Regions from separate parts of the Neptunomonas sp. ABH4_499 genome, predicted to be linked through region 1. Evidence: predicted binding sites of a transcription regulator. Region 1 holds the regulator's gene; each other region holds the start of a gene.

Region 1 (7,396 bases):
CAAGACTCACCGCTTGATGCGGGAGCCGATTACTATTTGTCGAACGCTAACGTGAAGCGCTTTAACGAATCGGGCACCCTGAGCACCGAACTCAACGTGGAAAAATGGGAGCATTTCCCAAGCGATAAGCGCTCGCTGCTGAGACGCCCATCCGTTCAAGGTGTCACAGATCAGCTGCAAACATACACATTAAAAAGCAAAGTTGGCACACTCTTTGACGGGCAGACGCAGTTGACGCTTGATGAAGAGGTAGTGCTCACGCATAATCCCAACTCCGACTCCCCCTCTCGCATCGAGACGGATCGGCTAATTTACACACCGGAAACGTCGATGGTCACTTCCGACTCGACGGTTCGGATTATCAATTCTGATTGGACGGTCAGCGCGAAAGGCATCTCTGTCGATCTGAACTCACACACTTCAGAGCTGAGCACTGACGTTGAAGGGACTTTTTATGTCGACCCTTAATTGGAAAGTTTGGTTGAGCGCCGCACTTTTAACCGCATCCAGTATGGTTAATGCGCTTCCAGAAGACCGTAAGCAACCGATTCACATTTCGGCTGATTCGGCGCAAATTGACGAGAAAGCCGGTGTGACGACTTACACGGGTAATGTGTCTATTACTCAAGGCACTATGAAGATCCGCGCCGCTAAAGTCAGTCTTTACCAAAAAGACCGCGCCGTTGATCGTATTGTGGCTACAGGCTCTCCGGCCAAATTCAGCCAGCAGGCAGCGGCCAATCAGGCCATTACAGATGCCTATGGTAATTCACTTGAATACCTAGTGAAAAAACAAACCATCACTCTATCTGGAAACGCAAAAGTTGAGCAGGAGAAAAACCAGTTCAGCGGCGAGCGAATCGTATACCAGATGGACAAAGCACGTGTGAACGCTTACGGCGGCAAAGACTCAGGTCAGCGTGTTCAGATGATTATTCAACCGAACGGCAACTGAGCATTATGTCACTTGAGTTAAAAGCCACCCATTTGGCGAAGTCGTACAAAAAACGCCACGTGGTACGTGACGTATCAATGACGGTCAAAGCCGGCGAGATCGTCGGTTTACTGGGCCCAAACGGCGCCGGTAAAACCACCTGTTTTTACATGATTGTTGGCTTGGTTAAAGCCGACAAAGGCCAGATCTTCATCAATGATCAAGACATTACGGCCTTCGCCATGCACGATCGTGCTCGTCAAGGTATTGGGTATCTGCCGCAAGAGGCGTCGATCTTTCGAAAGCTGAGTGTCGAAGACAACCTGATGTCGATTCTTGAGCTTAGAAAAGATCTGTCCCCAAGTGATCGTAAAGCCACTCTTGAAAACCTGTTACAAGAGTTCCACATTACGCACATCCGCGACAGCCTAGGCATGAGCCTATCCGGCGGCGAACGCCGTCGTGTTGAGATCGCAAGGGCACTCGCGTCCGAACCTAAATTCATTCTATTGGATGAGCCCTTTGCTGGCGTCGATCCGATCTCGGTCAACGATATTAAAGAGACCGTAAAGCACCTACAATCACGAGGTATTGGGGTGTTAATCACTGACCATAACGTACGTGAAACGTTAGACATTTGTGAAAAAGCGTATATCGTCAGTGAAGGTGTCATTCTAGCCGAAGGCGCACCGGCTGATATTTTAGCCAATGAGCAAGTGAAAGCCGCCTATCTTGGCGAGTCCTTCCGGCTGTAATTGACCGACCTGTGTTATTGGAGTAGATGCGGAGTTTATGAAGCAGTCATTACAACTCAAAATGGGTCAGCACCTGACCATGACCCCACAACTGCAACAGGCGATTCGCTTATTGCAGTTATCAACATTGGACCTTCAGCAAGAGATTCAGTCGGCGCTTGAAAGCAACCCGATGCTGGAGACCAATGAAGAGGGAGATGAGTTAGACTCCAACTCGGCCGGCAACGACAATAACGAGCGCGCTGAGTCCGACGATTACTCACAAGAAGACTACACCGCTCAAGCCAGCGAGACTCAACAAGAGCGCAATGACTCAGCCGAGATGGCTGATACGGCCTCTGTCGATGATCAATGGAACGATGATATTCCAGCGGAGCTCTCAACCGACTCCAGTTGGGACGACACCTTCCAGACCGCGTCCAGCAGCTCAGGCAGTACCACCCACCGTGACGACGATGACTTTATGGAGTCCAACGACACGGCCGAAGAAACCCTGCAAGATCATCTTCATTGGCAGCTCAACCTAACCCGTATGAGCTTAGAAGACCGAATGGTTGCTGAGGCGATCATCGATGCGATCGACCCTGAGGGCTACCTTCGCACCACAACCGAAGAGCTCCTTGAGGATTTCAAACGGCAAGAACCCGAGCAGTTCCAAGACACCGAAATTGAAGAGATCGAAGCGGTATTGCACCGCATTCAGCAGTTTGATCCACCCGGTGTCGGTGCCCGAGACTTGGGTGAGTGTTTAGCCATCCAGCTTAAGCAGTTACCAGAAAAACCGCCGCTGTTTGAGCAGACGCTCCAGCTGTGCCTGAATCACATCCATTTGCTGGGTAGTCGCGATTACAAACAGCTGATGCGTAAGCTGCGCGTCAAAGAGCCACAGTTACAAGCGATGATTCTTTTGATTCAATCGCTGAACCCGCAACCTGGCGCGATGATCTCTTCCAGCCAGGCGGAGTACGTTATCCCCGATGTATTCGTTGAAAAAGTCAAAGGCGTGTGGATAGCCCGACTCAATTCCGATGCATCGCCTAGCCTTCGAATCAACACTCAGTATGCCGACCTCATCCGCCGAGCTGACTCCAGTGCTGATAACACCTACTTGAAGAATCACTTGCAAGAAGCACGTTGGTTTATCAAGAGTTTAATGAGCCGAAATGAAACCCTACTCAAAGTTGCGAGTCAGATTGTTGAAAGGCAGTCGGATTTTCTGGAGTACGGCGAGGAGGCCATGAAGCCAATGGTGTTGCATGACATTGCCGAAGCAGTCGAAATGCACGAGTCCACGATATCGCGTGTGACCACCCAAAAATACATGCATACCCCAAGGGGTATCTTTGAGTTGAAGTACTTCTTCTCAAGCCATGTCAGCACCAATGATGGTGGTGCTGCATCGTCAACCGCCATTCGCGCCGTGATAAAAAAACTGATAGCGGCCGAAAATCCTGCTAAACCTTTAAGTGACAGTAAAATTGCTCAATTACTTGATGCAGAGGGAATCCAGGTCGCTCGAAGAACGATTGCCAAATATCGCGAAGCGATGGGCATCGCCCCTTCTAACGAAAGAAAGCGTCTGGTTTAATAACGACTCACTACGACGAACAATCGTCTAAGGAGACATGTATGCAGATCAATATCACAGGTCACCACTTAGAACTGACAGATGCACTGACCGAATATGTCCACACCAAGTTTGATAAACTGGAAAGGCATTTTGATAACATCACCAATGTCCAAGTGACCCTGAGTGTTGATAAGCAACGTCAAATAGCAGAAGCTGGCATGCACATCGCAGGCGGCGAAGTCTTTGCAACGAGCGAACACACAGATATGTATGCAGCGATTGATGCGGTAACCGACAAACTGGACCGCCAAATCATTAAGCACAAAGAAAAACTCAAGAGCCACAAATAAGTAAGGCGTTACATCACTTATGCCCATACTCTCATTGCTTTCACCTTCAAGAACGCTTCACGCCGTAGAAGGCATTAGCAAAAAGCGCGTATTAGAAACCGCCAGCAAGTTGATTGCAGAATCAGCCGGTGAAGAGGTTGATCAGGATGCTGTATTCACTGGACTCATCGGACGAGAGAGATTGGGCAGTACCGGTATTGGGGAGGGCGTTGCCATTCCCCACTGCCGTCTTGCCGGAATCGATACCGCTATGGGGGCTTTATTTACCCTAAGCGAACCCATCGATTTTGACGCCATCGACCAACGCCCCGTCGACCTGTTGTTCTTTTTACTGGTCCCTGAAGAGGCGTGTGACGAACACCTAGACACCTTGGCCAAACTGGCCGAATCCTTCAGCCAAGAAAGCTGCCGAGCCCAACTTAGAAGCGCGCAGTCCGACGAAGATTTACTGCGCATCGCTCAAACTGTATTTGGAACCTAAAGCATGAAACTGGTGATCATCAGCGGCCTATCAGGATCGGGTAAGAGTTCTGCCCTTCAGGCTCTTGAAGACATCGGTTTTTATTGCATTGATAATCTACCTGCACTACTGATCCCTGATTTGATTCGCCACCTCGAAGAGGAGGCGACAATGAAAAAGATCGCAGTGTGCGTGGACGCTCGAAATCTGACCAGCAACCTCGAAAAGCTGCCGGAGATTTGGCAAGACTTCAAATCGCGCTCCAACATCCAAGCCGAACTTCTGTTCATTGGTTGCGCGCAAGAGACGCTGATCAAACGCTACAGCTCGACCCGTCGACGCCACCCTATGTCGACCAAGAATCGCGGCCTGTCCGAGGCCATTGAATACGAAGAAGCGCTTCTAGAGCCCATCGCAGAGATCGCGGATCTCAAAATCGATACATCGCATATGTCACTGTATGACCTGCGTGATCTGATCAAACTGCGCATAGCCGATCGAAAAACCCAAGCGCTCTCACTGCAGTTTGAATCGTTCGGATTTAAGCACGGTGTACCGATGGATGTTGACATGGTGTTTGATGTCAGGGTATTACCTAATCCTTACTGGGTATCGGAGCTGCGCCGCTACTCCGGCCTGGATCAATCGGTCATCGACTTTTTAGAAGGCGATGCCTTGGTAGAGTCCATGTTTGAGGATATCAAAAGCTACATGGAACGTTGGCTGCCCCACTTTGCAGACAACAACCGAAGCTACGTCACCGTAGGCATTGGTTGTACCGGTGGACAGCACCGCTCTGTTTATTTAGCCGAGCGATTAACTGCACACTTTGTGCACTCTAACGACAATGTAAACGTTCGCCATCGCGAGCTAAGCACATCGAAAAACACCCATTAATTCCGGAAATAATAAAGAGATGCTGGAAAAGAACATCACAATCATCAACAAGTTGGGACTGCACGCCCGCGCGGCAGCAAAACTGATCGGTACCACAACGCGCTTTTCGTCGGATGTGTACCTGATTAAAGATGGTCGTGAGGTCGATGGCAAAAGCATTATGTCTGTGATGATGCTGGCCGCCAGCAAGGGCACCGAGTTAACGGTGCGCATCTCTGGTGACGATCAGGGTGAGGCGATGAGCGCCATTGAATCCCTGATTAATAACCGATTTGATGAGGAAGAGTGACTTCGTTTCAATCATGCAACACCTGCCTGATTGACGCTTTACCGGTCATTACTTTTCGCTATACTAGCCGCCATATTCATCAGCGCCCTATTTACGCGGCTTTGTGTCGCCTGTTCTGAGGTACCACGCTTCTATGACGACCCGTGAAGACAACTCAGCTCACTCAACGCTTTCTTCGGCTCTGGAATCCGGTGCTTTTCAGCAGGTTCGTTTTACGCTGAATAACTCGATGCGTCCTGTAGAGGTCGCGCACTTACTCGAGAAATCGCCGCCCAAAGAGCGCCAAATCCTCTGGAACCTTATCCACCCCGAAAACGAAGGTAAGGTGCTTCAGTACTTAAGCGATGACATCCAAGCCGACATTCTAAGTACGATGGATGCCGATCGCCTGCTGGCGATTACAGAAACACTGGATACGGACGATGTTGCCGACGTACTGCAACAACTGCCCGATCGCATCACCCGCGAGCTGCTGCAAGTCATGGACGAGCAAAACCGCTCGCGCCTTGAAGAGATCCTCTCGTACCCTGAAGATACTGCCGGCGGCTTGATGAACACCGATACGGTGACCATTCGTCCAGATATTTCGGTTGAGACCTGCCTTCGATACATACGTCGTCACAACGAAATTCCGGAGATGACCGACAGCCTATTTGTCGTCAGCCGGAAGAAAAACTCTTACATTGGCACCTTACCACTGACGCGCTTATTGGTTTCGGACCCGGATATGATGATCCGCGAAATCATGGTCACGGATGTCACACCGATTCCGGCCGATATGCCCGATGACGAGGTAGCCTCCTTGTTTGAAAAGCATGACCTTGTATCGGCACCTGTCGTAAACAAAGAAGGCAAACTGCTTGGGCGTATCACCATCGATGACGTGGTCGACGTTATCCGTGAAGATGCCGACCACTCCTTGATGAGCATGGCGGGTCTGGATGAAGACGAAGACACGTTTGCGCCATTGATGAAAACCACACGCCGTCGCGCAGTCTGGTTGGGCATCAATTTGATTACAGCTCTGCTTGCCTCCACCGTCATCGGTATTTTTCAAGACACCATCGACAAGGTGGTCGCTTTAGCCGTATTAATGCCCATTGTTGCCTCCATGGGGGGTATTGCCGGTAGCCAAACGCTCACACTGGTCATACGTGGCCAGGCCTTAGGGCACGTTGAGCGCTCCAATGCGGCTTGGCTGCTGAACCGTGAGCTCTTGGTAGGGATGCTGAACGGCCTGCTTTGGGCGATCATTGTCGCGGCAGTATCGGTGCTGTGGTTCCAGGATCAGACCATCGGTCTTATTATTGGCCTTGCGATCGTGATTAATTTGATTGCCGGGGCACTCGCAGGTACCCTACTGCCTTTGATTTTGAAAGCTTGGGGCATCGATCCAGCCTTGGCTGGTAGCGTACTGCTGACAACCATCACCGATGTTGTGGGCTTTTTTGCGTTCCTTGGGCTTGCGACCTATTTCTACGGATAACGACCTATGAATGACAACCTGTTTGATGATCTGCCTCGTGAAGAAGAAGAGGACGACGGTTACGTCAGTCGCTCACAACGCAAACGTGAGGTTGAAGCACTGCAGGATTTGGGTAAGAAGCTGATCGACCTAAAACCCGACCAGCTCAATAAAATGCCCATTGATGAAACGCTTCTCGCCGCCATCACCGAAGCAAAACGTTTAACGTCGCGTAATGCCCTTAAACGTCAGATGCAGTACATTGGCAAACTGATGCGTCACGAAGATGGGGAAGCGATTCAAAACATGTTGGATCGTTTCGATACAACGTCCGATGTGCATAACCAAGTTTTCCACAAGCTGGAAAAATGGCGTGACCGCCTGTTGGCCGATGAGCCTGGTATGTTTGATCTGTTGATGAACGAGTACCCAGAAGTGGATATTCAACATTTGCGTCAGCTGATCCGCAACGCCCAACGCGAAACGCAACAAAACAAACCGCCCGCCTCTGCACGCAAACTGTTTAAATATTTGCGTTCCCTCGAAGAAAGCAAACTTTAAAGATCGTTTAAAGGGTCTGGCGCTTTCTCTTGCTGACCTTTCAATACGTTGATTTCAGGCTCGTCTAACGGGCCTTTCAACTCATAACGCAGCGTTGTTACCTTCTCAAGTTTAT
Region 2 (7,396 bases), on a different contig from region 1:
CCAAGTGCTTTGCATCCAGCGCACTGTTTCGACACCCTTGACGCTCATACTGTTTCACAAGCGCCCTAGAGACGCGCTCTGCGACCGTCTTACTGCTCTCGGGCGTGTGGTTATCCAGTTTGAGCAAAGTTTCAGCCGGTAACGCCGCCACGTGTATAAACAGATCGATCCGATCCAACAAAGGGCCAGACAGCTTGTCTTGATAACGCCGAATCTGATCGGGTGTGCAACGGCATTTACCAGAAGGGTCACCTGCGTAGCCACATGGGCATGGGTTCATCGCACCAATCAATTGGAATCGTGCGGGGTAATCCGTCTGCCGAGAGGCTCGGGAGATCAGTATTTGCCCCGTTTCCAGCGGCTCACGCATGACCTCTAGCACCTTGCGTGAAAACTCGGGCATCTCATCCAAAAACAATACGCCTTGATGGGCAAGTGAGATCTCCCCAGGCCGAGGATGGCTTCCGCCACCCACCAAAGCGGCGGCCGATGCGGTATGGTGCGGCGCGCGAAAGGGCCTTACCCCTTTGCAAATGGATTGAACCGCTAATCCGGCAACGGAATAGATCGCTGCTGTTTCTAAACGTTCTTCATCATTAAGCGGCGGCAGCAACCCAGGTAATCTTGCAGCCAGCATACTTTTACCACTACCAGGCACCCCGCTCATCAGCAGGTTATGGCCGCCTGCAGCGGCAATCTCCAGTGCGCGCTTGGCCTGCACTTGGCCTTTCACATCGGCTAAGTCCTTCTCCAGCATCTCAGGGATGGCTTCCAAAGGCTCTGCTTCAATCGCTTCGAGCTTTTGCTCACCTTTTAACGCGGCACAGACATCAAGTAGGTGCCCAGCCAGTCGGACTTTCAAACCTTGAACGAGACCTGCTTCTTCTCGGTTACCAGAAGGGATCAGCAGCGCTCGGCCGGATTTTTTGCACGCCAAAGCCGCCGGCAGCACACCGGTAATCGGTCGAAGCTCCCCCGAAAGCGCCAACTCACCCAGCAATTCCACCTTGTTTAAGTTCTCATCGGGCAGTTGACCCGAAGCCACCAAGATACCCACAGCAATCGCTAAATCGTAGCGCCCACCCTCTTTGGGCAAATCTGCAGGAGCTAGATTGATGGTGATTCGACGCTGAGGAAACTCATAGCCCGCATTTAAAATAGCGCTTCTGACACGCTCGCGGCTTTCGCGAACCGCCGCCTCAGGAAGGCCGACAAGGTTAAGCGCAGGTAAACCCGCTGACAGATGGATTTCGACGGTTACAGATGGGGCTGCCACGCCCAATTGAGCACGGGTATTGATCACCGATAGCATTCAGAGAACCTTCCTTGGTATCTGATGGAATTTGAAGAGGAGTGCTAGTGTACAACCGCTTGGCTGAACACCAGATAACTCATTGAAGTTTAGATAATGCTCTCAAGAATCAATTGCTCGTTGAGCATCTCTAAGCTCAGCAGACCTCCAAAATAATCGCCTTGCATGTATTTTACGCCCTGCTGCGATAGTTGCAGACGAATCCCGCCGGTACGAACGCCATCCGCGACCATAGGGATCTCTAAGTCCGCCGCCATATCGGCCAGCTGCTCAAGCGTTCGACGCTTTTGAGAATCCGCCGATGCGGATTGCACCCATGCCTGATCCAGTTTTAACCAATGTGGCTCCAACTCTTTTAACTGCTGTAGCGGTGGGCTGTACTCGCCCAATCCACTGACAACCACGCGATAGCCAAGCGCTTCAAGATCAAACAGCGCCCCTTCGTGATCGCGGGTTTCAATCGCATCCACCTCCCACATGAGGTAAGGCTTGTACTCATCTTTGATACGACAAGTGTCAGAGAGAAAATCAATAAACCCTGGCAGCTCCAGCACTTGAGGATCAATGCGGATCACCAAGCCTTGAAACGATTTTTGTTCACTGAGCTTAGAAAGCGGCAGCTCTAGTGCATTTAATAACCAGCCCAGATACATTTGCCACCCGCCTTCGTGATCAAAAAAATGGATCAGAGTGTGCTCATCACCAGCTTCACAGGCCACACCTTTAAATACCGGGACTAAATGCGCCGCCTCTATACGGTGGCTTGTCACCCCATAGATGGGTCTGAAGGAGAGGCTTAAGTCGTTATAATCTGGCGCAACAATATGGGTGAGTGCTTCTAGATTCAAGGCTTTTCGCTGTCGGGTAGGGTCGTATAAACGCACACGATCCGAGGTGTTTCGCTGAGCGGCTTTCAATGCTTGACTGGCAGCACCGATCAACTCAGCGGCATCGTTCGCCTGGCTGGGTGCAAGTGCAACCCCCATCGCGATGTTTAGATGCACCTCGCGGCGATCCACTCGAACCCCAAAACTGAGGAGATCATTTAGGCGATGCGCGATCTTAAGCACCTCTTCCTCTTGGTCAATGGACTCCACCAAAATCAAGAAGCGATCTTCGCGTATACGAAAGAGGGTATCGTGACGACGCAAAGCTGAGGTCAGTCGCTCGCCAACATCAGCCACAAGGGCTTCAGCCGCCTGCTCACCTAGGGTTTCACTGAGCCAATCAAAGCGATCCAACGAAATCTTTATCAAAGCAAGGTGTTCCTGCTTGGATTTAGCTTTAGCAAGGCGCCGGTTCAATACCGATTTTAACCGCGGTACCGGGTCTTCGTCCGAGTCGGCCATCAAGAGATCAGGCACGGATGGCAGGTCATCTAAGGTCAGCAGACACAGATCCGAATCCGGCACCGCCAGTAAGTGACATGGCCAATCCGAGCTGCCTTTTAGCATCCACTGTAATGAAGGCTCTTTGGCTAATCGGGCTACTGCCGCTTGAAAGGCATCGTCTTGATGTGGGTGCAAGGCACCAAAATAGGTGCCTTCTATCTGATCAACGGATCGATTCAGCAGATCCGCGTATTCTTGGGATACACGAACGTACTGTCCGCTGCGTGTGAGCCAAGCAAAGTACTGTGCCATAAAACTACCGGTTCTCCGTCGAGAGGCACCGCCTGCTCTTAACCGATCGGTGGCAGGGAGTACCTTATGCCTTTGGGGATTCTTCTTCGTGTTCTTTTGATTGATCGGCCTGCTCTACCAGAGACTGAACCACTTTTTCCAAAGCTTCAACTTTTTCGCGTGTGCGAGCCAAGACAGCGGCTTGCGCATCAAACTCTTCACGTGTGACTAAATCCATTTTGCCAAGCACGGATTGCAACGCCGCACGAAACTGAGCTTGGCCAGGCAAGTCTGCACCATTATTGAACGTGTTCATGACATTATTAATCTGTGCCGAAATGCCTTCAAAGATTTTATCGCTCATGTGTACCTCTGTTTTCTTTAACTAAATGAAGCGCCTAGCCAACCCGTTTTGCGGCGATCACGCCCGTTTTTAACGCATAACTCATGTCGCACCAAAACGACGCCCAATTTCAGTGCACGTCCCACAATTGAGCACTGTAAAGCCCCGAAAAACGACCCAAAAACATGCACCCAAATAGCGACACCTTTATAAATATATGAAAAATAAGCTTTTTCCATTTTAGGTACGCCGTTTGCAATGAAGTGTTCAACCGTTTCGAGTCACCGGACAGAAACGGACGGTGATGTTTGAAAACAGTTTATAGAAGGGAGAAGCCCCATGAAACTCATTTCGGCAATTATCAAGCCATTCAAATTGGATGATGTGCGTGAAGCGCTTTCAGAGATCGGTGTTCAAGGTATCACTGTAACTGAGGTAAAAGGCTTCGGTCGTCAGAAAGGTCACACTGAACTGTACCGCGGCGCTGAGTACGTTGTGGACTTCCTACCAAAAGTGCGCATCGACGCAGCCGTTGCAGACGACATTGCAGATCAAGTGGTTGATGCCATCAGCCAAGCCGCTCAAACCGGAAAAATCGGTGACGGCAAGATCTTTGTAATGCCTCTGGAACAAGTTGTGCGAATCCGTACCGGCGAGACCGGCAACGACGCACTGTAAAGAACGATTATTTTAAGAATAGATATCGAGCCTGACGGAGGGCGGACGAGATGGAAGAACTCTTAAACACCACAGCGGGTGATGTAACCCAGCTGAAGTATGCACTGGATACTTTCTACTTCTTAGTATGCGGTGCGTTAGTTATGTGGATGGCAGCAGGCTTTGCCATGCTGGAAGCCGGTCTTGTACGTGCTAAAAACACCACTGAAATTCTGACTAAGAACATCGCGCTGTACGCCATCGCGTGCATCATGTACATGGTCTGCGGTTACGCCATCATGTACGGCGGCGACTACTTCCTATCTGGTATCACAGGTGACGGTTTCAGCGGTGATGAGCCAGCGACGTACGCGCCATCTGCTGATTTCTTCTTCCAAGTTGTCTTCGTTGCGACCGCTATGTCGATCGTCTCAGGCGCCGTTGCAGAGCGTATGAAGCTGTGGGCATTCCTGGCTTTCGCTGTGGTAATGACAGGTTTCATCTACCCAATGGAAGGTTCATGGACTTGGGGCGACAACGCGGTCTTTGGTATGTACACACTGGGCGATCTGGGCTTCTCTGACTTCGCAGGTTCCGGCATCGTACACATGGCAGGTGCTGCCGCTGCAATCGCAGGTGTCTTGGTACTTGGCCCACGTAAAGGCAAGTACGGTAAAGACGGTTCTATCAACGCGATCCCTGGTTCAAACCTGCCACTGGCAACACTGGGTACGTTCATCCTGTGGTTGGGCTGGTTCGGCTTCAACGGTGGTTCGGTTCTGGCGACCTCTGATGTTGAAAACTCTAATGCGGTAGCGGTTGTGTTCATGAACACAAATGCAGCAGCGGCAGGCGGTGCAGTTGCAGCCCTGATCGTCGCTCGCCTACTGTTCGGTAAAGCGGATCTGACCATGGCCCTGAACGGCGCACTGGCAGGTCTTGTAGCAATCACCGCTGAACCTTCAACGCCAACAGCGCTGCAAGCGACCATCTTCGGTGCGATCGGTGGCGTTCTGGTTGTCTTCAGCATCCTGACTCTGGACAAAATGCGCATTGACGATCCTGTAGGTGCGATCTCTGTTCACGGTGTTGTAGGTCTGCTGGGTCTGTTACTGGTACCGGTAACCAACGACGGCTCTTCTTTCTCTGGCCAGATCATCGGCGCACTGACCATCTTCGTATGGGTCTTCGCAACAAGCCTAGTCGCTTGGTTCGTGATCAAAGCGGTAATGGGTGTTCGTGTCTCTGAAGAAGAAGAGTACGAAGGTGTCGACCTGTCCGAGTGTGGCATGGAAGCGTACCCAGAATTCAAATCGGCTAAATAAGCGATCTGAATCTTACGAGAAGCGCCTTCGGGCGCTTTTTTCGTGCAAGGCAAGAATAAGTCCTATAAAAACAAACCTGTTTATGACATTTGCCGTAATCTAGGTATACTGATTTTAAAACCCATTGCATTTGTTGACAGTCGATTAGCTTCATCGACGCAATAAGGAGACGATTATGAAACTGGTCAGCGCCATTATTAAGCCGTTCAAACTGGATGATGTCCGTGAAGCACTGTCCGATATTGGTATCCAGGGTGTGACGGTGACTGAGGTAAAAGGCTTTGGTCGTCAGAAAGGCCACACTGAGCTTTACCGCGGTGCCGAATACGTTGTCGACTTCCTACCGAAAGTCAAAATCGAGGTTGCACTGGACGACAACATGGTCGACCAAGCCATCGAAGCGATCACCAAGACCGCCAACACTGGCAAAATTGGTGACGGTAAGATTTTTGTAACCTCACTTGAGCAAGTGATCCGTATCCGTACTGGCGAGACCGGCACCGACGCTCTGTAATCACTTTTTTTAGGGTGTTTTATTGACACCCTTTGTTTTGCTTTCTATAACTATAGAACTGATCAAAAAGTACCCAAGGGTACTTTTTTTTCGCCCCACCTAAAAAGATGTCATCAACAAGAGACACAAAAGCAAAACAATGAGCCATGACACGCTAGGGACAGTACTGTCTGATCTTGAGAGGGATCACATCGAGACCATTTTTGCGCCGTTCGAAAACGCCCACATTGGTGTTGCGTGTTTGGATATGAGCGGCCATTGTGTGATTGCTAATGCCCATTTTTGTCGAATTCTACGAAGTGATCTGAACTCCGTTATTGGGGCTTCGTTAGCTGGCATCTGCGCAAAAGAACATTTAGATGGCACCATTCAACGAATTCGTTCTCTGTTTCGTGGCCACATCAAAAGTTACCACATTAAACGCGAGCTAAATCGGTTAGATGGCTCCACCTTAACCGCTACTTTGTCCGTCTCCCCTGTCAGTCATCATGGTCGCAACATTGCAGCTTTGATCGTCATGACCGAAGTAATGCCGGAGGCAAGCTCACCGCAAAACGAGCTTAAAAAGCTGTCTTTGGCGGTTAAAAATAGCGGCAGCGCCGTGCTACTCGTCGATTCACTCGGTGTCATCGAGTACTGCAACCCACATTTTTGTTCAGTCAGCGGCTACGCGTTAGATGACTTGATGGGGCGGCACTTAAGCACACTGATGCCAGACGCGGATGACCCAAACCTGAGCGATGCGCTTTGGCGTTCTCTGTTGGCTGGGGAAACATGGCGCGGCGCCCTGCAAATCCACCGTAAAGACAACACCAAATACTGGAGCTATCAATCGCTCTCCCCTATTTTGGATGAGACAGGCTCCTTAGCCAGCATAGTGATGGTCAGCGAAGACATCAGCTCGTTTAAAGAGCAGGAGCAGCACATGCTGCAACTGGCGTACTTTGACCCTTTAACGGGCCTTGGCAATCGCCGTCACTTTCGAGAGACGCTGGATAATTTGGTTCACCTAAGCGACCGCTGTAACAGTGCGGTATTGCTGCTGGACATGGACCATTTCAAGCAAGTAAACGATACCTTAGGGCACGATGTGGGGGATGACCTACTCACCTGCTTCGCCAAACGCCTATTAAGCTGCATGCCAAGCTCAGGGAGCGTTTATCGGCTGGGAGGTGATGAGTTTACCATCCTGCTGAAAGACACCTCTGAGGACACAGTAGAAGCGCTTGCACAAACCATCATTGATACCATTGCCCAACCGATCCACATCGATCAGCACGAGATCACCATCACCGTCAGTATCGGCTATGCGATGATCAACAGCGACGGTAAAGACTCCAGCGCCATCTTAAAGCATGCCGACCTTGCGATGTACGCCGCTAAACGGATGGGACGCAACACCTTTTCCCATTATTTGCCGACGATGGACTTGGCAATTAAACGCGCCATGACGCTGGAGCAAGATCTACGCCATGCGCTCAGCCGCCAGCAATTAGAGCTGTACTATCAGCCGGTTGTGGATATGGAAAATGGTCGTATTCGAAGCGTGGAGGCCTTGTGCCGTTGGCGCCACCCAACCGAGGGGCATATTCCTCCGTCCGAATTCATTGATAATGCAGAAAC
Region 3 (7,396 bases), on a different contig from region 1:
AGCTCTTTAAACTCTTTTTCCCAACGTTTGGCTTCTTTCTTAGATGGGCCACCTACGATGCCAAGCGCATGGCGCAGGCGTGCGCGGGTCATGTCTGGGCCGATGATCGACATGGAATCCATCACCGATACGGTTTGGTTAGTGCCCGCAATCGCGATAAACAGCGGGAATAGGAAATCACGTAGTTTATAACCCATTAACTCGGACAATTGCTTCACTTGGGCAAACAAGTGGTCTTTCGCCCAGTTATTTTCGGTATCCAGCATCCAGACGCTAAATTGCAGGATCTTCTTCGTGTCATCCAGCGTTACCGATTTGTGCTCAAAGTCGGCTTCTTTCAGGTCCAACATGCCGGACAGGAAGAAGGCCGCTAACGGCGCGACATCCGAGAACTTCTCGACACGTTGCTGTACCAGTGGGACGATCTGCATCAAAAACTCTGGGTTCAGTGCCCAGTTTTGGAAGCGCTCTGCAAATTCGGCGTGGGTTAGGTTTTCGCGTAACCAAGTGCCGTTTAGCCAGCTGAGCTTCTCTTGGTCGAACACGGGGCCACCCAGTGATACACGGGTGATGTCGAAGTTCGCGAACATTTCGTCACGGCTAAACTTCTCGCGCTCATCCGGCATCGACCAGCCCATACGGCCTAAGTAGTTAAGCAGTGCTTCGGCCATGTAGCCCATGCGTTGGTAGTACAGAATGCTGGTTGGGTTTTTACGCTTCGACAGCTTGGACTTATCTGGGTTACGCAGCAGTGGCATGTGGCACAGTGTAGGCATTTCCCAACCGAAGTATTGATACAGCAGCTTGTGCTTAGGTGCTGAGTTAATCCACTCCTCGCCACGGATCACGTGGGTGATCTTCATCAGGTGGTCATCCACCACGTTGGCTAGGTGGTAGGTTGGCATGCCATCGGATTTCAGCAGGATTTGCGCATCCACCATGCCCCATTCAAGCTCGATTGGGCCACGCAGCAGGTCATCCACCACGCATACGCCATCGTCTTCGGGTACAGCCATTCGGATCACAAACGGTGCACCGGCGGCTTTACGTTTTTCAACCTCATCCGCTGGCAGTGCCAAATCGCTTTGTTTTAATGCGGTATGGCCACCGGCGGCACGACGCGCTTCGCGAAGCTCGTCCAGCTCTTCGCTGGTGCGGTAACAAATAAAGGCATGGCCTTTTTCAACCAGGTCGTACGCGTATTGTGCGTACATATCTTTACGCTCGCTCTGGCGGTAAGGGCCGTGTGGGCCGCCCACATCTGGGCCTTCGTCCCATTCCAGACCTAACCAGCGAAGCGAGTCTAAAATCTTTTGTTCAGATTCGGCTGTACTGCGAGTTTGGTCGGTGTCTTCGATGCGAAGGATAAACTCCCCGCCGTGTTGACGTGCGAACGCTAAGTTAAACAATGCAATGTAAGCGGTGCCGACGTGTGGATCACCTGTTGGGGAAGGTGCTACGCGAGTACGAATCGTCATGATATTCCTACCAAAAACCTCTGAAGTATAAAGGCAGTTAGTATACCCGTGCTTGGGGTGCGCTTCTATGCAGAGCACACACAACACTTAGGTAAAAGAGCGTTGCGCACCGTTTTACACGCCTAATGCGGTGCAATTGTGTGCACTTTTTGAGCACCCTGCCCTAAGTTTGCACAACAAAAGCGTGCCATAAAAGTACAAGCCCTTTTAGCTTCCTGACCAAAGAAAGCCAATAAACCCTTTAAAAACAAGCCAGTAAAAAAACACCGTGTATTGTTGGCACGCCACCTGCAATACAGATTTCAAAATTACAATTTGTTTTGTCAGGCAAAGGCGCCCGCAGACTGGTTTTAGGACCGGTCGGGGCGCCTTTTCTTTTTTTAAGATGGAGAACCAAGCATGTCCAACAACATTCTGCAAAAGGTGATCGGCCGTCGTAGCTTGCTGCGCAAATCCATGATGACGTTCGGTGCTGCCGCCGTTAGTACTTTACTGACCTTTAGCCCAGCGAATGCCGAGATTGGCGAGCCAGAAAAAGAAGACCTGAAATTCGGGTTTATCAAACTGACCGATATGGCACCTCTTGCGATTGCTTACGAGAAAGGCTTTTTCGAAGATGAAGGCCTGTACGTAACGCTCGAAGCGCAAGCCAACTGGAAAGTGCTGCTGGACCGTGTCATTGATGGTCAACTTGATGGCGCTCACATGCTGGCCGGTCAGCCGCTTGGCGCAACCATCGGTTTCGGTACCCAAGCCCATATCATTACCGCATTCAGCATGGACTTAAACGGTAACGCCATCACCGTTTCTAACGACATCTGGGCGCAGATGAAGCCAAACATCCCTGTGGGTGAAGATGGCAAGCCCGTCCACCCGATCAAAGCCGATGCGCTGAAACCTGTGGTCGAAAAGTACAAGTCCGAAGGTAAACCCTTCAACATGGGCATGGTCTTCCCGGTATCGACGCACAACTACGAGCTGCGCTACTGGTTAGCCGCAGGCGGCATCCACCCTGGTTTCTACGCACCGGCTAAAGGCGATACCTCCGGCACCATTGATGCCGATGCCCTGCTCTCGGTTACCCCACCACCACAGATGCCAGCCACGTTGGAAGCGGGCACCATTTACGGTTACTGCGTGGGCGAGCCTTGGAACCAACAAGCGGTCTTCAAAGGCATTGGTGTACCTGTGATCACGGATTACGAAATCTGGCGTGATAACCCAGAGAAAGTCTTTGGTGTTTCTAAAGGATGGGCCGATCAATATCCAAACACCCACCTACGTGTCGTGAAAGCGATGATCCGTGCAGCGAAATGGCTGGATGAGAACAACAACGCGAACCGTCCAGAAGCGGTCAAAATCCTATCGCAGCCGAATTACGTCGGTGCGGATTACGATGTCATCGCTAACTCCATGACCGGTACATTCGAGTACGAGAAAGGCGATAAGCGCTCCGTTCCTGACTTTAACGTGTTCTTCCGTTACAACGCGACTTACCCGTTCTACTCAGATGCGATCTGGTATCTGACTCAGATGCGCCGTTGGGGCCAAATCGCCGAGCCTAAGACCGACGATTGGTACATGGAAACCGCGAAAAAGGTTTACCGCCCAGATATCTACGCGCAAGCGGCTAAAGCTCTGATCGAAGAAGGCGTGATGGATGCGTCGGAATTCCCAGACTTTGCAACCGAAGATGGCTACCGCGATCCGCAAACCGACTTCATCGATGGCATTACGTACGACGGTAAAAAGCCTAACGATTACCTGTCGAAATTTAAGATCGGCCTAAAGGGTGACGACCAGATCTAACCCCGAATAAGACCGATAACAAAGGCCCCAGACTCTGGGGCCACGCAGGAGCCGAGCTATGAACGCACTTTCTTTACGTAACGGGTTGATGAACATGAGCTGGTTAGCGCCGTTCATCAAAATCGCCAAAGGCGAAAACCCAGGCGAGCAGATCATGCTGATCATCCGATCCATAGGGATTCCGATGATAGGCTTGTTGGTGTTTCTGTTTGTCTGGCACATCGGTGCTAAAAACATCAACACATCGCTGGGTGCTTTCCCTGGGCCTGCCGCCGTTTGGGAGCAAGCCAACAACCTTATGGATGAGCACAGTGCCGAGCGTGATAAAGAACAAGCCTTTTACGACCGCCAGGAAGCGCGTAACGCTAAAAAATTGGCTAAAAACCCCGATGCGGTGGTGAAGATTCGCCCTTACACGGGTGCACCCACCTTTATTGATCAGATTTTTACCAGCTTAGGTACGGTTATGGCGGGCTTTATTTTGGCCTCGCTGGTTGCCATCCCCGTTGGGATTATGATCGGCCTAAACTCAACGCTGTACAGCGCGATCAACCCTTTGATCCAACTGTTTAAACCCGTATCGCCACTGGCGTGGTTGCCTTTGGTGACGATGGTGGTTTCGGCGGTGTACGTCACTGACGACCCAATGTTTGCTAAATCCTTTATTACCTCGCTGATTACGGTTTCCCTGTGTTCGATCTGGCCAACGCTGATCAACACGGCGGTGGGCGTTTCGTCCATCAGTAAGGATCTGCAAAACGTCAGTAAGGTGCTGCGCCTTAACTGGATGACGCACGTAACTAAAATTGTGATCCCATCCGCGATCCCATCCATTTTTACAGGTCTTCGCTTGTCGCTGGGTATCGCCTGGATGGTATTGATTGCCGCTGAAATGCTGGCGCAAAACCCAGGTCTTGGGAAGTTTGTTTGGGATGAATTCCAAAACGGCAGCTCTCAATCCCTTGGCCGCATCATGGTGGCAGTGCTTGCCATCGGTTTTATCGGCTTCTTGCTGGATCGCCTGATGCTGATCATCCAACGCAAAGTCTCTTGGGACAAATCCGCTGCCCTGCGCTAACCCAAGAACTGGAGAACGATCATGTGTACACATTTAGACCTGACAGACGTTTCAATCGAGTTTCCAACGCCAAAAGGCCCGTTCTTGGCCCTGCAAGGTGTGAACTTAAAAATCAAAAGAGGAGAGTTTATCTCCCTAATCGGCCACTCTGGCTGTGGTAAATCGACCGTCCTTAACATTGTGGCGGGCTTATACCAAGCCACTCGCGGCGGTGTGGTACTGGATGGCAAAGAGGTCAACGAACCCGGGCCTGAGCGTGCCGTGGTGTTCCAAAACCACTCCCTACTGCCTTGGCTTACGGTGTACCAAAACGTCGAGCTTGCGGTTAAGCAGGTGTTTAAAGGCAAAAAAAGCAAAGCCGAGATGCGCGAGTGGATTTTGCACAACTTAAATCTGGTGCACATGAGCCATGCGCTCGATAAGCGCCCGGATGAGATCTCGGGCGGCATGAAGCAGCGTGTGGGTATCGCCCGAGCTCTCGCGATGGAGCCTACGGTGTTACTGATGGATGAGCCCTTCGGTGCACTCGATGCCCTAACCCGCGCGCACTTGCAGGACTCGTTAATGGAGATCCAGAACGAGTTGAACAACACCGTGATCATGATCACCCACGATGTGGATGAGGCGGTACTGCTGTCCGACCGCATTGTGATGATGACCAACGGGCCAGCGGCCACCGTGGGCGAGATACTGGATGTGAATCTGGAGCGCCCAAGAAACCGCATCGAGCTTGCCGATGACGTGGAGTACAACCACTACCGTCATGCGGTACTGAGCTTCCTGTACGAGAAGCAGCGCAAACCGGAGTCCGAAGAAGAGAAAGTGGCACAGACTGTGCAAAGTACTGAAGCGACCGAGGTAGAAAAACCGGCAGAAAACGGCGACAAGGCCGAAGCTGCGTAGGATATAACCACTACTTTGTTCGGATTCAGCACTAAGTGCGCCCTTTACTTAAGCAAATTGTGGCGGGGCTTCGGGCGTTTCAACGAAAAGAGATGGTGCACCAGGATTTAAAACCCGAAAACATCATGTTGACCCAAGACGGCGTCATTAAAATTCTCGATTTTGGTACCGTTTTAGTGGCGGGTACTCAGGAGATGAACTCCCCGCTGGATAAATCAATCCCACAGGGGAGCGTCAACTACATTGCACCTGAATACCTGATGGGGCAAAGCGGCTCGACCCGTTCGGATCTGTTCTCGTTAGCCGTCATGGTGTACGAGATGCTAACAGGCCACCTGCCCTACCCGGAGCGCGCACCCAATGCGCCGGTACTGAAACACTACCGAGAGCTGATCTACACCCCAAGCCATCACCATGTGCGAGAGATCCCGATGTGGGTTGAAGGTGCTCTGGCCAAGGCCCTGCAGCCCAACCCGATTCATCGTTATGGCGCACTCTCTGAATTTGAGTTTGACCTGCACCACCCGAATCGCAGCTTGGAGGCCGCCACAGCCTCTAAGCCTTGGATCGAGAAAGACCCGATCAAAAGCTGGAAGCTGATCAGCCTAGTGCTTTTGGGGCTCAATCTTGCGCAACTCGTGTATTGGCTGTCGTGAATTTGGCTATCGTGCACCATAAACAGACAAATCCATTAAAAATCCCTGTTTTAGTGCACAAAAAACCACACAGAATTAGCTCATAAAACTCATAAACCACTGTTTTATATAAACTTATCAACATTGGCACGTTAATCGCTATCTAATAAACCATAGGTTGGCGATACCGCCACCACATAAATCGAATTTGAACAAAGGCGTTCTTCTGATGGCTTTCATAAGCCAGATGAGAACGCCTTTTTGCGTTTATAGGGCAAAGCAAACATGAACCCATCCACTCAGAAGCATCTTGTGATCATAGGCACCGGCATGGCCGGCGGCCGATTGCTGGATGAACTAATGCAGCTGGATCGTTCTAAATACAAGATTTCGGTGTTTGGTGAAGAGCCCCACCCCAACTACAACCGAATCATGCTCTCCCCGCTGTTGGCGGGGGATGTGACAGCCGACCAGATCATCCTTAATTCATTGGATTGGTATCAAGAGCACGGCATCACGCTGTACAAAAACGAGCGCATCACCGGCATCGACTGCGAGCAGAAAACCTTGGTCAGCCAACAAGGCACCGAGCTTTCTTATGACGAGCTGGTGTTTGCGACAGGCTCTTTACCGTTTCGGGTACCGACCCCTGGGGATCACTTAAAGAACATCTATCTCTTTAGAACCATCGAGGATGTGGATGCGATCCTAACCGCGGCCCAAAGCGCAAAAAACGCCGTCGTGATTGGCGGTGGGTTACTGGGCTTGGAAGCGGCTTATGGCTTAGCCATCAAAGGTGTGCACACCACAGTTGTGAACCGCGCGCCCTATTTGCTGAACCGTCAGCTGGATGCTGAATCCGGCGAGATGCTGCGCGAAACGCTTTTGGAAAAAGGGATCGACACCCGCTTGGACAATCAAGTAGATGCCTTTTTAGGGGATGGGTGCGTCAGCGGTGCCTTGTTGGGCAGCGGCGAAACCCTAAAGGCGGATCTGGTGATTATCGCTATTGGTATAACCCCCAACACAGCCCTCGCCCAGAGCGCTGGGCTGAATGTTGGTCGCGGTATCATCGTCGATGACAGCTTGTGTACATCCAACGCCTGCGTTAGCGCCCTTGGCGAGTGCATCGAGCACCGCGGCGAAACCTTTGGTCTAGTCGCCCCTATTTGGGATCAGGCCCAGCTACTGGCCGAGCGCTTAGTGTTTGGTAGCGAAACGCAGTATGCCTCTAAGGCCGTGCCCACCAAGTTGAAAGTGTCGGGGGTGGATCTGTTCTCGGCCGGATTGGTCGATGCCGAACAGGGGGACCGCACCCTAACCCTTAAAGACCCAACCCATCGCGCCTATCGAAAATTGATTTTACGAGATCAGCGTATCGTCGGCATCGTTCTGTTTGGCGATGTGCAAGATGGCAACTGGTATTTCGAATTACTGGAGCAGCAGACCAAGGTTGATGATCTGCTGCCTCACCTTCTGTACGGCAAATCGTT
Region 4 (7,396 bases), on a different contig from region 1:
TTCAAATAGCTGCCCTAGTTGTTGTTCGTATTTATCGTTTTTTAGGTACAGTCCTACAATTCCACACATAGTAGAAGCCTCTAGCAATTAACGTTTGGTGCTTAGAAAAACTCGGCGTATTTGGCGACTTCCCAATCGGAAACCTGACGCGAGTACTCAGTCCATTCAGCACGTTTGACGGTTAAAAATTCGGATACAATCTCCTTGCCCATCAGCTCAACAAAGGTCTGATCCTTCTCAAGCGCATCTAACGCGTCGCCTAAGTTTTGCGGTAAGATGGAGATGTTTTTGGCGATGATCTCTTCAAGCGAGAGGTCATACAGGTTGATGTTCATCGGCTCACCTGGGTCGAGCTCTCGATCAATCCCATCCAAGCCCGCGGCGATCAAAGCCGCATGTACAAGGTAAGGGTTACAGCCAGAGTCCGGCAGACGGAACTCCAAGCGACCATAAGGTACGCGCACCAGTGCCGAGCGGTTGTTATCGCCATAGCACTCATACGCTGGCGCCCAGGTTGCCCCAGAGCTATTACCACCCACGACTAAGCGTTTGTAAGAGTTAACCGTTGGGGCAGCAAATGCACAGATCGCTTTTGCATGCGCTAAGATGCCAGCCGTAAAGTGGTACGCCATTTTCGATAAGCCCATGCCATTTCGGTCGCTGTCATCGTTAAACAGGTTTTTACCGGCTTGATCGCAAATCGATAAATGAAAGTGCATACCGTTACCGGTTTTATCCGGTGCAGGCTTTGGCATAAAGGAGCAGATGATCCCCATGTCATTGGCGATTTCACCTGCGGCCATACGGACAAAGGTGAAACGGTCGGCCGATTCCAACGCTTCGCCGAAGGTGTAGTTAATCTCAAACTGGCCATTGGCATCCTCATGGTCGATCTGATACACATCGAAATCGACTGCTTGAAGCGCATCCACTAAGCGCTCTAAAAACTCACGAGAGCGCGATAAGCCTTTATAGTCGTAACAAGGCTTAGCTAGGGTGTCAGTGTTGTCCACCGTTTGAAGCTTACCCAGCTCATCTTTCTTAAAGAGATAAAACTCAGGCTCTAAACCGGTGTTCAGCGTCCAACCGCGCTCTTTCAATCGCGACAATTGCTTTTTGAGCACCACACGCGAGCAGTACGGATGAGGCTCATCATTCACATAGCCATCACACGCGACACGTGCGTAACCTGGTTGCCAAGGGACGATGCTGAGCGTTGATAGATCACCACGCGCCATAAAGTCAGGCCCATGAGGTGCCATCGCTAAACCACTGACCGCAAATCCCGCAAACCCTGCGCCCTTCTCTACAACATCAACCAAGTTTTTGATCGGCACTGACTTGGTTTTAGCCACACCATGGATGTCTACAAACTGGGCCAGCACATATTTGATGCCGTTCTCTTCGATAAAGCGCTCGACACTTTCGGGTTTCATACCTTCCTCCTCGTGACCTTGGGCGATTAGGTCGTTGGTAATCAAAACGTTACACATGTCATTTCAGCTTCGGGCCGATACCGAGTACACTGGATATCAGATAAAGAACCGAAATAACGATCCGACCTTTATTTTCTTGTTAAGAATTTTTTATTACTTCAAGGAAAGCAAGACCCTTGCCAACAAATTACAGTTAGGAAATAAACTTTCCCAAAAAGATAATTTATTGATTTACAAGGGGTTAAAAGATCGGCTAGTTTGAATCAGAAGAAGAAAGCGCAAACAGGTTTGAAAACGAATGCCTAAAAACGCACCATCACGACACGCCCAAGCCCTAAATGAGGGCACGATCAGTCATACGCGCAGTGATTCGCCTAAACTAAAGCTGGAGAATCACATCGCCCTGCAAGTCAGAAAAAAGCGGATTGAGCAAGATTTGAAAATTGCCGATGTCGCTCGGATCGCCAACATCAGTCAGGGTATGGTCAGTAAGATTGAGAATGCACAAGTGTCCACCAGCTTGGATACGTTAAGCCGTTTGTGCGACGCGATTGGTTTGCCCATATCGCAGCTGTTTTCAAGCTACGATCAGCCCAACAGTAAAGCCCAACTGACCAAAGCCGGTAAAGGGATGGAGGTCGTACGCCGTGGAACCGAAAAAGGCCACACCTATCAGCTATTAAGCCAAAGTGACAATCAGGTGTTTGAACCCTTTTTGATTACGATGGATGATGCCAGCGAGGTCTTCCCTACCTTTACTCACCCAGGACATGAGTTTATTCATCTACTTGAGGGCAAGATTGTCTACCGCCATGGAAACTCACTCTACGATATGGAGCCTGGGGATTCGCTGTCGTTTGACCCTGCGGTATCGCACGGACCAGAGAAGTTGATCGAGGTGCCGATTAAATTACTGTCCTTTATCATCCACGAGAACGACGGTTAACAGTGACCCAAAACGCACCACGACAAAAAGGGGCTTATTAGCCCCTTCTTAACATCTGAATTTCGCTTAGCGCTTGTTCATAGACACAAGCTGTTCCAGCTTGTTGCTGATACGCTCTTCGCGCTCTTGAACTTTACGCTGCTTTTCTTGCTCTTTTTGCTGCTCTTTACGGCGTTGATGGAACGCTTTGAGCTGCTGCTTGGCGTGTTCGGCTTCTTCAGCCGTGACTTTACCCGCCGCCTCGCCAGCCAGATCGACACGATCGGCACCTTCAACCATGGCGCGGAAGTAGTTAGGCGAGCGAACGTAAGAAGCCAGTGCGCGCTTGATCTTGTTTTTAGCGACTTTTTCATCCGCCAACAGATCATCCTGAATACCGATTTTTAGAGGCTTAACCTCATCCTTATTAAACGTTTGAGGATACGTATCCATCAGCAGTTTGAGTGCTGCTTGGTTGGCAGCTCGGTTTTTCGTTTTTGTTTTGTTTGTACGGGTTGCTTCGTCGTTCACAACTTTTCTCTCGATCGCGCGATCATTGGTGTTAACGTTCAAATTCTTTGTTTCGGCCTTAGCCGATGGTGCTTTAGATTCACTGGGAGTCTGCAGGTGATTCTCCAAGCGTGTGAGCCTTGCCTCACACTCATCGATTAACGCTTGGGTACTTTGCAAAACGGTTTCGGTAACCGCCAAGGTATCATCGTTGATCACTGATGCGGGTGTCCTTAGTAAATCAATGCTCCATTAAAGTGGGCTCAGTGACCCATCTTAATCTTCGCCTTTGCGAATATAATATCGAAATATGTCGTTTTCATGGCCGGTTGCGACCAGCTCATGACCTAAAAAGGTACAAAACTTAGGAATATCTCGTTCTGTTGAAGGATCCGTAGCGATCACAAGCAAAATCTGACCCGATTCTATCTCACGGACACTGTTGTGCAACATCATCACAGGTTCTGGACAATATAAGCCGGTAGCATCCAAAGTTCGGTCGGCGTGTAGATCTGTCATACGTCTCCTCAAAAATCGTGCAGCATTGTCTCAAATTAGACGCAACGATGCTATCAATCCGACCGAAATTATCCGGCATCCTTTTGAATATGATCAAGAATATCGGCACAAATACGACTTAAGTAAGCCTCCTGAGTAAAACCAGAACGCTTTGGCGGTTTAAGATCATGATTGGCTGCTTCAAACCACTCAAGGTGTACAACCTCCCCTAACGTTAAGCCACTGACCTTAATCTGTTTGCCCATCGGGTCTTCCGTGCCTTGATAGATCTTCACAAGCTTTTGAGCACCCACAAAGTGATTGATGCGCAAATTATCGGGCTTACCTAATGGATGAAATGGATAGCCTAAGACAAACGCACACCTTGCCGGACTCTCATCCAACACTAAGGTGGATAAGCGCCCGCCCATCGACTTGCCCACCAAGTACATAGGTGTATCGTCGTTAAGTACTTGAAGATGTTCTTGTAATTCAGGGATTAATGTTGTCGCTTTGGCCGGAGGTCGCTTTTTACCATCGATGCGTCTTTTTGCCATATAAGCAAACTCAAAACGTACCACTTCGATCGATTCACTGGCTAAAAGCGAGGCAACCTGCTCCATAAAGTCGCTGTCCATTGGTGCCCCTGCACCGTGAAGCAGCACAATCCTCGCTTTTACTGGCAAACCGTTTTTGATATACGTCATGTTTTCATTAACTGACACTTTCCTCGCCCCTTAAAACCCGTTGATGCAGATCAAGCAAACCACGCATTATAGACTAGTTCCTTGGTTCTAAAGTCGCAGAACTAAAGGTCAAAATGATGTTTTTAGCTTCTGTGTTAAAATTGAATAAGGATTCCAATAAACAGAATATTCCTTACATATCAGCAAGTTAAAAATAGTCAATTCAACGAAACACGACAATAAAACAGTCTAAGCATGGCTATTTGGGTTCCAATTAATCACTCATAAAACCTGTTTTTGGCTGCGTTGAACGAGCATATTTATTTCCAGATAATGATTTTGGAACTCTATTTGTAAAACTGAGCTTTGATGAGAACCTAACATGAGCACTGTGACTGAACACCCAACTTATAATTACAAAGTTGTGCGCCAGTTTGCCATTATGACGGTGGTATGGGGCATCGTCGGCATGTCCGTGGGGGTGCTGATAGCAGCCCAACTGGTATGGCCCGCACTGAACTTTGACACTCCTTGGCTAACTTACGGACGGATCCGTCCGCTTCACACCAATGCGGTTATCTTCGCATTCGGTGGTTCTGCGTTATTTGCAACGTCTTACTACGTTGTACAGCGCACCTGCCAAACCCGGTTGTTCTCCGATGCGCTGGCATCGTTTACCTTCTGGGGCTGGCAAGCGGTCATTGTGCTCGCAGCCATTACGCTGCCGATGGGCATTACGTCCGCTAAAGAATATGCCGAGCTGGAATGGCCAATCGACCTTCTGATTACAGTGGTGTGGGTCAGCTATGCCATTGTGTTCTTAGGCACTGTCAAGAACCGAAAGACCTCCCATATTTATGTCGGTAACTGGTTCTACATGGCGTTCATTATTACGGTTGCCGTGCTTCACGTGGTTAACAGCATGGAAATGCCTGTGAGCATGTGGAAATCCTACTCTGTTTACCCTGGCGCTGTGGATGCCATGGTTCAGTGGTGGTATGGGCACAACGCTGTAGGCTTCTTCCTGACCGCTGGGTTCCTCGGGATGATGTACTACTTCGTACCAAAACAAGCTGAACGTCCTATCTACTCTTACCGTTTATCCATCGTCCACTTCTGGGCGTTGATCGCCACGTACATGTGGGCCGGTGGTCACCACCTTCATTACTCGGCTCTGCCTGACTGGACTCAGTCCGTTGCGATGGTTATGTCCTTGATCCTTCTGGCGCCTTCTTGGGGCGGTATGATCAACGGTATGATGACCTTATCTGGCGCATGGCATAAATTGCGTACGGATCCTGTATTGCGCTTCTTGGTTGTATCCCTGTCTTTCTACGGTATGTCGACCTTCGAAGGTCCGATGATGTCGATCAAAACCGTTAACGCGCTTTCTCACAACACGGACTGGACCATCGGCCACGTTCACGCCGGCGCTCTTGGTTGGGTTGCGATGATCTCCATCGGTGCGACCTACCATATGATCCCTCGCCTATTTGGTAAGGCTCAGATGTGGAGCGTCAACTTAATCCATACGCACTTCTGGTTAGCGACCGTCGGTACGGTTCTGTACATCTGTGCGATGTGGGTTAACGGTATTCTGCAAGGTCTGATGTGGCGTGCTGTTAACGAAGACGGCACACTGATGTTCAGCTTCGTTGAAGCCCTAGAAGCCTCTCACTACGGTTACCTGGTGCGCTGGATTGGCGGCATGTTCTGGGTAACGGGTATGTTGTTGATGGCCTTTAACACTTGGCAAACCGTTCGCAAGAACAGCAACGCACCGACTGCTGATGCAGCGGCGCAAGCGGCATAAGTGGTAAGGAGCTAAAATCATGATCAAACACGAAACGATCGAAAAGAACATTGGATTAATGATCCTTCTGATCATCTTAGTGATCAGCGGTGGCGGCTTGGCAGAGATTGTCCCTCTGTTTTTCCAAGCCCAAACCACTAAGCCGATTGATGGTTTGCGTACCTACTCTGCACTTGAGCTGGAAGGTCGCGATATCTACATCAAAGAAGGCTGCCACGTTTGCCACACCCAGATGATTCGTCCATTTCGCGCCGAGACCGAACGCTACGGTCACTTCTCTACCGCGAACGAGCACGTTTGGGAGCACCCTTTCCTTTGGGGTTCTAAGCGTACCGGTCCTGACCTTGCGCGTGTTGGTGGACGTTACTCCGACGACTGGCATCGTGCCCACTTGTATAACCCGCGTGACGTCGTACCTGAGTCCAAAATGCCCTCTTACCCTTGGCTGTTTGATAACCAGCTAACGGGCGCGGAAACCGCTAAAAAGATGGCCGCTTTGAAAAAGCTGGGCGTACCGTACACCGCCGAGCAGATGGAAACCGCACAAGAGGAGGTCTCAGGCAAATATGAGATCGACGCTCTGGTGGCGTATCTGCAAGCGTTGGGTAAAACCCATTCTGTCTACAACAATAAGCGGTAAAGACTTGTGAGTTACGATGTTTACGGCCCTTTCATTCCGGTGATCATGCTCATCACATTCGTGGGATTGTTTATCTGGGTGCTACTGCCCGGTAACAAGAAGCGTTTTGATGAGGCCTCTCAACTGCCCTTTGCAGATGACAAAGAGGAGCAAGACACCGAACGAGAGATCGCCAGTGACAGGAGAATCGAAAAATGAGCTTTTTTTGGAGCATGTGGGTAAGCGTCATTACCCTAGCAGTCATTTTAGGATGCGCTTGGCTGCTCATTCAGACGCGTAAAAGCGAAACCTATAAAGAGGAAACCGAAGAGACCTTAGGTCACGAGTTTGACGGCATTGCCGAATACGACAACCCGTTACCGCGCTGGTGGTTTATGCTCTTTATGGGCACTGTGATCTTTGGTTTGGTCTACTTAGTGCTTTACCCAGGCCTTGGTAACTTTAAAGGCTTACTGGGTTGGACCTCGGCTGGCCAGTGGGAAGAAGAGATGGCGCACGCCGAAGAGGTGTACCGCCCGACCTTTGCCCGCTATGCGGCTCTGTCCATTGAGGAACTGCAAGATCCAAACAACGCCGAAGGCTTGCGCATGGGTGCACGTATGTTTGCGAACAACTGCTCTGTGTGCCACGGCGTAGCGGCTACCGGTGCGTATGGCTTCCCTAACCTGACTGACAGCGATTGGCTGTACGGTGGCGACCCAGCCACGATTGTGCAAACCATCACTCACGGTCGCCAAGGTGCGATGCCTGCGTGGGGCGAAGTCCTACAAGAAGAAGGCGTACGTGATGTGGCAAGCTATGTTCGCAGCTTAAGCGGTCTTGAAGCGGATGCCGAAATGGCCGCTCGCGGTAAAACACAGTTCGATATGTTCTGTACCGCCTGCCACG

The links. The regulator sigma-54, encoded in region 1, starts transcription at its own class of promoters, with help from an activator protein. The targets are predictions, from matches to a motif close to TGGCACNNNNNTTGCTNT.
Region 2: glnK (P-II family nitrogen regulator) is a predicted target of sigma-54. The motif match lies at 3,520-3,537, and genes of this name have one in related genera.
Region 3: ACXAF9_RS16300 (CmpA/NrtA family ABC transporter substrate-binding protein) is a predicted target of sigma-54. The motif match lies at 1,756-1,773, and genes of this name have one in related genera.
Region 4: glnT (type III glutamate--ammonia ligase) is a predicted target of sigma-54. The motif match lies at 1,601-1,618, and genes of this name have one in related genera.

What each region holds. Positions count from the first base shown of each region.
Region 1 is NZ_JBSWXK010000006.1:107,209-114,604, reverse strand. Features, by position in the region: gene lptC (LPS export ABC transporter periplasmic protein LptC) at 1-468, shown strand, start outside; gene lptA (lipopolysaccharide transport periplasmic protein LptA) at 455-955, shown strand; gene lptB (LPS export ABC transporter ATP-binding protein) at 961-1,689, shown strand; gene ACXAF9_RS08025 (RNA polymerase factor sigma-54) at 1,727-3,277, shown strand; gene hpf (ribosome hibernation promoting factor) at 3,319-3,609, shown strand; gene ptsN (PTS IIA-like nitrogen regulatory protein PtsN) at 3,629-4,090, shown strand; gene rapZ (RNase adapter RapZ) at 4,094-4,966, shown strand; gene ACXAF9_RS08005 (HPr family phosphocarrier protein) at 4,986-5,255, shown strand; gene mgtE (magnesium transporter) at 5,389-6,741, shown strand; gene yjgA (ribosome biogenesis factor YjgA) at 6,748-7,281, shown strand; gene ACXAF9_RS07990 (YhdP family phospholipid transporter) at 7,278-7,396, opposite strand, start outside.
Region 2 is NZ_JBSWXK010000007.1:70,690-78,085, reverse strand. Features, by position in the region: gene ACXAF9_RS09005 (YifB family Mg chelatase-like AAA ATPase) at 1-1,312, opposite strand, end outside; gene ACXAF9_RS09000 (diguanylate cyclase domain-containing protein) at 1,402-2,955, opposite strand; gene ACXAF9_RS08995 (accessory factor UbiK family protein) at 3,020-3,298, opposite strand; gene glnK (P-II family nitrogen regulator) at 3,617-3,955, shown strand; gene ACXAF9_RS08985 (ammonium transporter) at 4,006-5,259, shown strand; gene glnK (P-II family nitrogen regulator) at 5,435-5,773, shown strand; gene ACXAF9_RS08975 (putative bifunctional diguanylate cyclase/phosphodiesterase) at 5,913-7,396, shown strand, end outside.
Region 3 is NZ_JBSWXK010000020.1:45,494-52,889, reverse strand. Features, by position in the region: gene gltX (glutamate--tRNA ligase) at 1-1,478, opposite strand, end outside; gene ACXAF9_RS16300 (CmpA/NrtA family ABC transporter substrate-binding protein) at 1,935-3,287, shown strand; gene ACXAF9_RS16295 (ABC transporter permease) at 3,346-4,365, shown strand; gene ACXAF9_RS16290 (ABC transporter ATP-binding protein) at 4,387-5,268, shown strand; gene ACXAF9_RS16285 (serine/threonine protein kinase) at 5,304-5,924, shown strand; gene ACXAF9_RS16280 (NAD(P)/FAD-dependent oxidoreductase) at 6,189-7,396, shown strand, end outside.
Region 4 is NZ_JBSWXK010000005.1:79,281-86,676, reverse strand. Features, by position in the region: gene ACXAF9_RS06660 (class II glutamine amidotransferase) at 1-69, opposite strand, end outside; gene glnT (type III glutamate--ammonia ligase) at 102-1,436, opposite strand; gene ACXAF9_RS06650 (helix-turn-helix domain-containing protein) at 1,735-2,382, shown strand; gene ACXAF9_RS06645 (ProQ/FINO family protein) at 2,449-3,090, opposite strand; gene tusA (sulfurtransferase TusA) at 3,148-3,390, opposite strand; gene ACXAF9_RS06635 (alpha/beta family hydrolase) at 3,459-4,094, opposite strand; gene ccoN (cytochrome-c oxidase, cbb3-type subunit I) at 4,438-5,868, shown strand; gene ccoO (cytochrome-c oxidase, cbb3-type subunit II) at 5,888-6,508, shown strand; gene ACXAF9_RS06620 (cbb3-type cytochrome oxidase subunit 3) at 6,515-6,706, shown strand; gene ccoP (cytochrome-c oxidase, cbb3-type subunit III) at 6,703-7,396, shown strand, end outside.